Regions from separate parts of the Neobacillus sp. 204 genome, predicted to be linked through region 1. Evidence: riboswitches for the same ligand, from Rfam matches in the RefSeq annotation. Region 1 holds a riboswitch; each other region holds the start of a gene.
What was found. Region 1 has a riboswitch for S-adenosylmethionine ahead of ACJ004_RS10385 (methionine ABC transporter ATP-binding protein). Riboswitches for the same ligand answer to the same signal wherever they lie in the genome.
Positions count from the first base shown of each region.

Region 2: another riboswitch for S-adenosylmethionine. It lies ahead of mmuP (S-methylmethionine permease); the one in region 1 lies ahead of ACJ004_RS10385 (methionine ABC transporter ATP-binding protein).
Region 3: another riboswitch for S-adenosylmethionine. It lies ahead of ACJ004_RS04030 (peptide-methionine (S)-S-oxide reductase); the one in region 1 lies ahead of ACJ004_RS10385 (methionine ABC transporter ATP-binding protein).
Region 4: another riboswitch for S-adenosylmethionine. It lies ahead of metK (methionine adenosyltransferase); the one in region 1 lies ahead of ACJ004_RS10385 (methionine ABC transporter ATP-binding protein).

Region 1 covers NZ_JBJORY010000004.1:210,710-212,912, reverse strand. The annotation lists gene ACJ004_RS10390 (methionine ABC transporter permease) at 1-221, opposite strand, end outside; gene ACJ004_RS10385 (methionine ABC transporter ATP-binding protein) at 214-1,239, opposite strand; SAM riboswitch class I at 1,408-1,517, opposite strand; gene ACJ004_RS10380 (O-acetylhomoserine aminocarboxypropyltransferase/cysteine synthase family protein) at 1,648-2,203, opposite strand, start outside.
Region 2 covers NZ_JBJORY010000015.1:50,610-52,812, forward strand. The annotation lists gene ACJ004_RS24775 (phospholipase D-like domain-containing protein) at 1-360, opposite strand, end outside; partial or broken gene ACJ004_RS24780 (Gfo/Idh/MocA family protein) at 559-759, shown strand; SAM riboswitch class I at 1,064-1,168, shown strand; gene mmuP (S-methylmethionine permease) at 1,252-2,203, shown strand, end outside.
Region 3 covers NZ_JBJORY010000001.1:881,414-883,616, forward strand. The annotation lists gene ACJ004_RS04025 (glycoside hydrolase family 172 protein) at 1-579, shown strand, start outside; SAM riboswitch class I at 863-977, shown strand; gene ACJ004_RS04030 (peptide-methionine (S)-S-oxide reductase) at 1,069-1,446, shown strand; gene ACJ004_RS04035 (DNA-3-methyladenine glycosylase) at 1,691-2,203, shown strand, end outside.
Region 4 covers NZ_JBJORY010000009.1:261,170-263,372, forward strand. The annotation lists gene metK (methionine adenosyltransferase) at 1-780, opposite strand, end outside; SAM riboswitch class I at 981-1,119, opposite strand; gene pckA (phosphoenolpyruvate carboxykinase (ATP)) at 1,351-2,203, shown strand, end outside.

The DNA of each region.
Region 1 (2,203 bases):
ATGATAAAGGGAATCGATCTGAAAATATTAACAAACCCAGCAATAATAACATTAATTGTCCGATTTGCCCACAAATTTCCTTTATCTGTTAAAAATAACAGCAGACCGAGAAATAATCCTAAGATAAATGTAGCTAACACTGAAATGGAAGTCATATAAATGGTTTCACGTGTTGCTTCAATTAATTCATCCCACTTTACCATTTCCATAAAGTTAGCCATTACTGATCACCTCCACGCCGACTTGCTGTGAATGAATATAATCGATGGCTTTCTGTATTTCGCTGGCTTGTCCATCCAAATGAATAAATAATGTCCCATATGATCCGTTTTGCGTGTGAGAAATTTTCCCTTGAAGAATATTTACAACAACGTCGAAATCCCTGATTATATTTGTGATTAATGGCTGTTCTGTCGCCTCTCCAACAAACGTTAGCTGAACCACTTGCCCCTCGGGATAACGTTCGAGTAGATGATCGGTTGTTTCTTTCGTTTCCTCTGGTTCTGTTACCTGTTGGACAAAACGTTTTGTAATTGGCTGCTTCGGGTTTTTAAACACATCAAGCACCGGACCTAGTTCGACCACTTTTCCACTTTCCATGACGGCCACCCTATGACAAATTTTCCGAATGACATGCATTTCATGTGTAATCAACACAATTGTCAAACCCAGCCTTTTATTAATATCAACTAACAATTCTAAAATAGAATCGGTAGTCTGTGGGTCTAATGCGGAAGTAGCTTCATCACATAAAAGGACTTTCGGGTTGTTTGCGAGCGCTCTGGCAATTCCGACACGCTGCTTTTGTCCACCGCTTAGCTGGGACGGATAAGCATTTTCTCTTCCTTCCAGGCCGACTAATTTTATTAATTCTCTTACTCTTTTTTGGCGCTCAGGACCTTTGATACCTGCTATTTCTAATGGAAAAGCGATATTCTCACTAACTGTTCTCGACCACAGTAAGTTAAAATGCTGGAAGATCATACTGATCTCTTGACGTGCTTTTCGGAGTTCCGCACCCTTTATCTTTGAGACCACTCGGCCTGCGACTGTAACCGTTCCGTTAGTTGGCAGTTCCAGTCCATTTAACATTCTGATTAAGGTACTTTTACCAGCACCACTGTATCCAATTACCCCGAAAATTTCACCCTCTTGAATTTCAAGGTTTACATCATCAACGGCTCTTAGCTGCCCTTGTTTAGAAGGGAAGATCTTCTGAACATTTTTTATAGAAATCATTGAATCACCTGCTTCTTATTCAATTTACCTAAGATTCTGAAAGATTTTTCTTGTAATATACCGCTTAAATATAATATAGGGTTTGACGTTTTGAACAAAAAGATTCAATTTTAACAAAATAAAAGCCTTTCTGCGCAGGCAGAAAGGCATCATAAATAATAATCCTTTCTCCCATCTCCCAAAGCAATCGCTTTGTGTGAATTGGCACCATTTCAATAATAAATATTGACGGTTGCCGGGCTTCATCGGGCACATCCCTCCACCTCTCTTGATAAGAGCATCAAGTACTATATTCAATTAAAAAGTTCATTTATTTAAGTAATTATATTACAAAAGTTATCGTATCACGGATAAAAAGGGGTGTCAACGAAAAAAACTTCATATTCGGAAAATACGTTTGGGTCACTTTTAGGCATTTACATTTAGTGAGGTTAAACCAGTTGCTAAAACCATTGCTGATTCTAGGTCTTCAATTAAGTCTTCCACATTCTCGATACCAATGGAAAGGCGAATTAAATCTTCAGTTACACCTGCAGCTTTCAGGCCTTCGGCATCTAATTGCTGGTGTGTGGTGCTAGCAGGATGAATAATTAAACTTTTCGCATCGCCAACGTTGGCCACATGCGCCCAGAGTGTAACCGCATCAATTAATTTAGCACCGGCTTCTTTCCCACCTTTAATTCCGAAAACGACCATCGAACCCGCGCCTTTTGGTAAGTACTTTTTGGCTAATTCATAATCAGGATGCGATGGATGACCAGGATAAGAAACCCACTCCACTGCAGGATGGTTTACTAAATAAGCAACCACTTTTTGTGTATTGGCCACATGCTCTTTCATGCGAACATGAAGTGTTTCAAGACCAAGGACAAATTGGAAGGAGTTTTGCGGACTTAATGCAGGTCCTAGATCACGAAGTAATTGGACACGTGCTTTAATAATATAAGCCACTGCTCCGAGCGCT
Region 2 (2,203 bases), on a different contig from region 1:
TCGGTTGTCTCCTTTTACAGAAATGCCCGCATTGATGAGTTGCTGTGTAAAGGTGTTGGAAATGTAATCTGAATCGGTTACAATGCGAATCGCTACTCCGCGGTTCTTTGCTTGAATAAGTGCGTCAACAAATGGCTGATAACGGATTTCATAAAATGCTCCATCAATTGTGGAAGTTGCCTTATTAACCTCCGTAATTAGTGCGTCCACCAGGTTTACCGCTTGACCTGGACCGAAGGATACTGTTTCAGAATCATAGGTTACTGCACTAACCTTGTTATTAACGTCTGGGACAAAATTAAACGTTAATACTGCTGCAAAAATCAGTAAGGAAATTCTTCTAAATAAATTCTTGGACATCTCTTAGCCACCTTTTTTCTTTAGTTTGAAACATTTCTATTTTAGCAAATAAACAATTTGCAAAGATTAGAAACTCTCACAATGTTTATAAAGAGTTTGTAAATTTTTATTCTTCTTCATTCAAATTACTGTCATTTCATCCCTTTTATGGGTGTGTCTTCTTGTTTCTTGTTCAAAAAGACCCGCCACTTAGTCGATGCCCAAATGGAATCTGGAAAAAAATTAATGGTGGATCATAATCAACGGTTTACTGGTGCCCATCAAAAGGCTAAAGAAATCATACAGAATGGAGAGCTTGGAAAAGTACTTACTTTTAGAACGACGTTTGGACACTCTGGACCAGAGCAATGGGGTGTAAAAAAAACAAACTCAACGTGGTTCTTTAAAAAGGAACGCTCAGGAAGAACAGTGGTGTAATCGATGCCTTTATTGAATGTGTACATCTTGATCATGCTCCACTTGTAACAGGCGACAATGCATTATCTTCTCTTAAAGTCATTTTAGGGATTATAGAAGCAGCAGAAACAAATAGTATTGTTACTATTTAAATAGAGTCTCTCCTTGCAGAAAAATCTTATAAGGAGAGATTTTTTTTTTATAACAGCCATTATAATATTTTTTGTTTGTAAGGGTTTTAAAATTTTAAAAACTCAGAAATAGATTGACAGATATTTCATAGATTGGTAGAGTTATAAAAAAATATTTCTTATCCAGAGAGGTGGAGGGACTGGCCCTATGAAACCTCAGCAGCAGGTCTAATATGACACTGTGCTAATTCCATCGGGTGTGATCCCTTGATAGATAAGAGCTTACGTTATTATTGATCAGTAACGCACTCATTTATCAGAGTGCGTTTTTTGTTTTTTCTGGATGTTGGAAAAGGAGACTATGATGGAAAAGAAAAGCAAGCAAAAATTTCAAAGACAAATGCAAACACGACATTTAGTCATGCTATCGCTCGGCGGGGTGATTGGAACAGGATTATTCTTAAGTTCGGGTTACACGATTCAACAAGCTGGCCCGTTTGGGACCATTCTGTCCTATCTGATTGGTGCACTAGTGGTTTATCTCGTCATGCTATGTTTAGGAGAGCTTTCCGTACATATGCCTGAAACGGGTGCCTTTCACAGTTATGCGACTAAATATATTGGACCAGGGACGGGGTATACCGTTGCTTGGTTGTACTGGCTAACTTGGACGGTTGCTTTAGGTTCTGAATTTACGGCTGCAGGATTATTAATGCAGCGATGGTTTCCATCCGTTAATGTCTGGATTTGGAGTTTGCTGTTTGCTATTTTGGTTTTTGTCTTAAATATACTGACGGTTAGGTTTTTCGCTGAATCTGAATTCTGGTTCGCGTCTATAAAGGTCATAGCGATCGTTCTGTTTATTGGTGTAGGAGCAGCGGCAATGGTAGGTTTTGTTCCGATGACCCATTCCGAATCGGCACCGTTCTTCTCTAATTTTACAAGTGCAGGTTTATTTCCAAATGGTGCTTTTGCGATTGTCATGACCATGCTTGCGGTTAACTTTGCTTTTTCAGGAACGGAATTAATAGGAGTTGCAGCGGGGGAAACAGCAGATCCGGAAAAAACGATACCAAAGGCCATTCGGACAACATTGTGGAGATTGATTATCTTTTTTGTAGGAACAATTGTTGTATTATCTGCGTTATTGCCTACTTCCGATGCAGGAGTATTAGAGAGCCCCTTTGTTGCCGTTCTTGAACAAATTGGAGTCCCATATGCAGCTGATATGATGAACTTTGTCATTTTAACAGCCATTCTATCGGCTGCAAACTCAGGTCTTTATGCCTCTTCAAGAATGCTTTGGTCACTTGCAG
Region 3 (2,203 bases), on a different contig from region 1:
CCAATGCCTTATAAGAAGTCAGCAAAGGTTGAATTGTATAATGGATCTGAGCAAGAAATTACAGCCGGTAAGGCCGAAGTGACATTTGCCAAGTCAGGGCAGTGGGCAAAGGCTTTAGGTTCAAACCCGACTTCCGCTTACTTCAGAACGACTTCTCACAAGGGAGAAGTGACAGGCGGTCAGGATTGGACTTTCTTAAATACCATTGGAAAAGGAACAATTGTTGGGGTTTCCCATTCAATGGAGGGGAAAGACTTTACACGGAATTATCTTGAAGGTGACGAAAGAGTATATGTAGACGAAGCAAACCTTCCGCAAATTCATGGAACAGGAACAGAAGATTTCTATGAATCAGGCTGGTACTTTAACCGCGGAACCTTCACCAATCCCTTAAACGGCAACACTGCCCACGAAGTCAATGCCTTTGGGACAGAATTTGACAGTACGGGAGCATACCGACTCCTAATCGGCGACTCCGTCTCATTCAACACATCCGCAAGATTCGGCATCGAAGTCGGCTGGGAAAACAATGTCCCTGCCCACTATGGTTCCACAACATATTGGTACGGAATTAAATAATGGTGGTGGAGTAATAATATTGTTTTATATGGTGCCTGACACCGAAGAAAGACAGTTTACCCAATTTGTCCACGTGGAGTGGACGGTGATAAAGTGATTATAATTTAGCCAGGTTTCTTCGCAGGAGGAGATCTGGTTATTTAGCGTAAAATAAAAGTAAAATATGCTTCTTATCGTCCAATGGGGTTATTATTTTAAATTTTTGCTTGATTTTTTAGATTAGTGAGTGGTATTGTTAGTAACAATAAACCAACTAAACATTAAAAAATAAATAGCGATAAACTTCTTATCCAGAGTGGTAGAGGGACAGGCCCTGTGAAACCCGGCAACCATCAAGTCAAAATTTTGGCTTGAACGGTGCTAATTCCTGCAAAGGTATTACCTTTGAAAGATGAGAGGAGAGTATTTAACAATACAAACCTCTCTTTTAATCAAGAGAGGTTTTTTTAAATGGATAAAAGGTTTATCGCTCAGGAGGAGCGAAATTAAATGGAAAGAGCAGTATTTGGTGCAAGTGAATTTTTTAGTCAAAAAGCTTTTATTACAGGATTTCGAGGTATTGAATCTGTTCAAACAGGACACCTAAAAGGGAAAAATGTAGATATAGTAGAAATATGGTTTGATCCCTGGAAAGTATCTTATCATGAATTATTAGAGTTGTTTTTCGACTTACATGATCCAACTTCTAGGAAAGGTCAGCAATTTAAAAATCAATCATTCATTTTCTTTTCAGATCTTAATCAATTAACTGTAGCTAAACAAAAGAAAAATGAGTTACAACATATATTTAAAAATGAACTTATAACAGAAATTACTCCAGTTCGGGAACATATTAATAGTCTAGAAGAAATAAAATTAATATCCTAAACCACTAATTTGAAAATGTTTTGGCAAGTACTGTTTTTGTGCGACTGACAGGTTAGAATTTTCTCAAAATAAATCTAAAAATCCGTCACTGCGACGGATTTTTGGTTTTATTGTTTTATTGGAATACAAACACTTAAATATTCCGGAGGGGTATCAGAATTTGGAGCTCCTCTTGAGACTTGTTAAGTATAGAAAAATTGAACTCGTCAGCATTATAATAGTAACGTAAAAGGAGGCATATAACATGGGAGAAATAACTGAAGAAATCGTTCCATTACCCCAAGTATTTTATGAACAGCCGACTCTTGAACTGGCAAAGGCTCTGCTCGGATGCCTCCTTGTAAAAGAAACTAGTGTGGGAATGGCGGCAGGTTATATTGTCGAAACAGAGGCTTACATAGGTCCAGGTGACAGGGCTGCCCACAGTTATAATAATAGGCGGACCACTAGAACCGAGGTCATGTTCCAACGTTCCGGCCTTACCTATACTTATTTAATGCATACACACTGCCTATTCAATGTGGTTAGCGGTGGTAAAGAAAATCCTGAAGCGGTTTTAATCCGCGCCTTGGAACCTCGGTATGGTATCGAGATAATGAAAAACAGGAGAGGGCTGGAAGACTTGCGAAGCCTGACAAATGGGCCGGGCAAACTGACAAAATCATTGGGCATTACCATGGAGGACTATGGCCACACTCTTACGCATCCTCCATTATATATTGCTAAAGGCCTTAGTCCGGATAGCATATCAGCCGGG
Region 4 (2,203 bases), on a different contig from region 1:
TTTACGGCCCGTTAAGCCTGCATCCCCTTGTGGTCCGCCAATTACAAATCGTCCTGTTGGATTAATAAAATATTTTGTGTTGTCATCGATAAGTTCTTTTGGTACGACAGGATTGATAACATATTCTTTCAAGTTACGTTGAATTTGCTCTAACGTTACTTCTGGGTTGTGTTGGGTAGAAATAACAATAGTATCAATACGTACCGGTTTATCGTTCTCATCATATTCGACAGTTACTTGGGTCTTTCCGTCTGGACGAAGGTAATCAAGAACTTTGTCTTTCCGCACTTCTGTTAATTTACGAGCAAGCTTATGTGCAAGTGAAATGGGAAGAGGCATTAGCTCTTTCGTTTCATTACAAGCAAAACCAAACATTAAACCTTGGTCTCCTGCACCAATAGCTTCAATTTCCTCATCAGACATTTGACCTTCACGTGCTTCCAAAGCCTGGTCAACACCCATCGCTATGTCCGCAGACTGTTCATCAATAGAGGTTAATACGGCACACGTCTCAGAGTCAAAGCCATATTTTGCGCGATCATAACCGATCCCTTTAATCGTTTCACGAACAATTTTTGGAATATCCACGTAAGTAGAAGTAGTGATTTCCCCTGCTACTAATACTAATCCAGTTGTTACTGAAGTTTCAGCCGCAACCCGAGCATTAGCATCCTTCGCTAAAATAGCATCTAAAATGGAATCAGAAATTTGGTCACAGATTTTATCAGGATGACCTTCAGTAACTGACTCAGAAGTGAACAAACGACGTTTTGTTGACATCTGAATTCCTCCTATATTATGAGATCATCGAGGTTTTTGGAAGGTTACAGGAATACTTCTTGAACCTCGTGAATTTGATACGGTACTCATTCCCTTAGTATGTAATTAACAAAGGATTTTTATTAGAGACTCTTATTAAAAAGGACTTATACAAAACAAAAAACCTTACCATAGAGGAAAGGTTGTTTTCGGGCCTTTCGCTCTTATCGTTCAAGGCATTAGCCTTGCGTCAGATTAGCACCTTCGCATTTGAAAAGGACCTTTTAAGTGGTCAATCATTTCATATTGCAGGTTGCTGGGTTTCATTGGGCCTGTCCCTCCACCAGCTCGGGATAAGAGAGTATCCGTTCAAATTAGAATAATATCATACTGTCTAACAATGTCAATGAATTTTTCAAAGTAAAAAGGAAAAAAGGAACTTACTTTCTTAATATAAACAATTTTTATATCTATTGATAAATTTTAAAAAGTATTAAAATCACTTTAAATAGTATGGATTATTATTACTAATGTGCTATACTTTTTATTACATTTACAACATAAAAAACTAATAAAGGATGGTTTCATTAAATGAATTCTGTTGACACTCCAAATGAATTATTACAGTTTTTAAAAGAAAGTCACGTCCATGTGCAACTATCAGTTCCTCAATTAGTTGAAAAAATCTTAACCCGTAGCGAAGGGTCTCTTACTTCTACAGGCGCGATTAGTGTCGCTACAGGAAAGTATACAGGCCGCTCTCCTCAGGACAAATTTATTGTATTAGAAGAGTCCACAAAAGAGAAAATTGAATGGGGTACGACCAATCAACCGATTTCTGAAGCAGCTTTCACACGTCTTTATCACAAGGTTATTGATTATTTAAAAGAGAAAAATGAAGTGTTTGTTTTTAAAGGGTTTGCCGGTGCCGATAAAAAATCTCGTTTGCCCATCCAAGTGGTTAATGAATTAGCGTGGCAAAATTTATTTGTCCATCAGCTATTTATTCGTCCATCAGATGATGAATTACTTGCTCACGATAGTGAATTCACCGTTATTTCTGCCCCTAATTTCAAGGCAGATCCAGCAATCGATGGTACAAAATCAGAAGCCTTCATTATCATATCTTTTGAAAAAAGAATTGTTTTAATCGGTGGAACAGAATACGCAGGCGAGATGAAGAAATCTATTTTTTCTGTTATGAATTATTTACTGCCTGAAAATAATATTTTTTCCATGCACTGTTCTGCTAATGTCGGCCTTGAAGGTGATGTTGCATTATTCTTTGGCCTATCCGGTACAGGAAAAACAACTCTATCCGCTGATCCGAGCCGACGATTAATTGGTGATGATGAGCACGGCTGGTCCTCCAATGGAGTCTTTAATATCGAGGGAGGTTGCTATGCTAAATGTATTAATCTTTCTCGTGAAAAAGAGCCGCAAA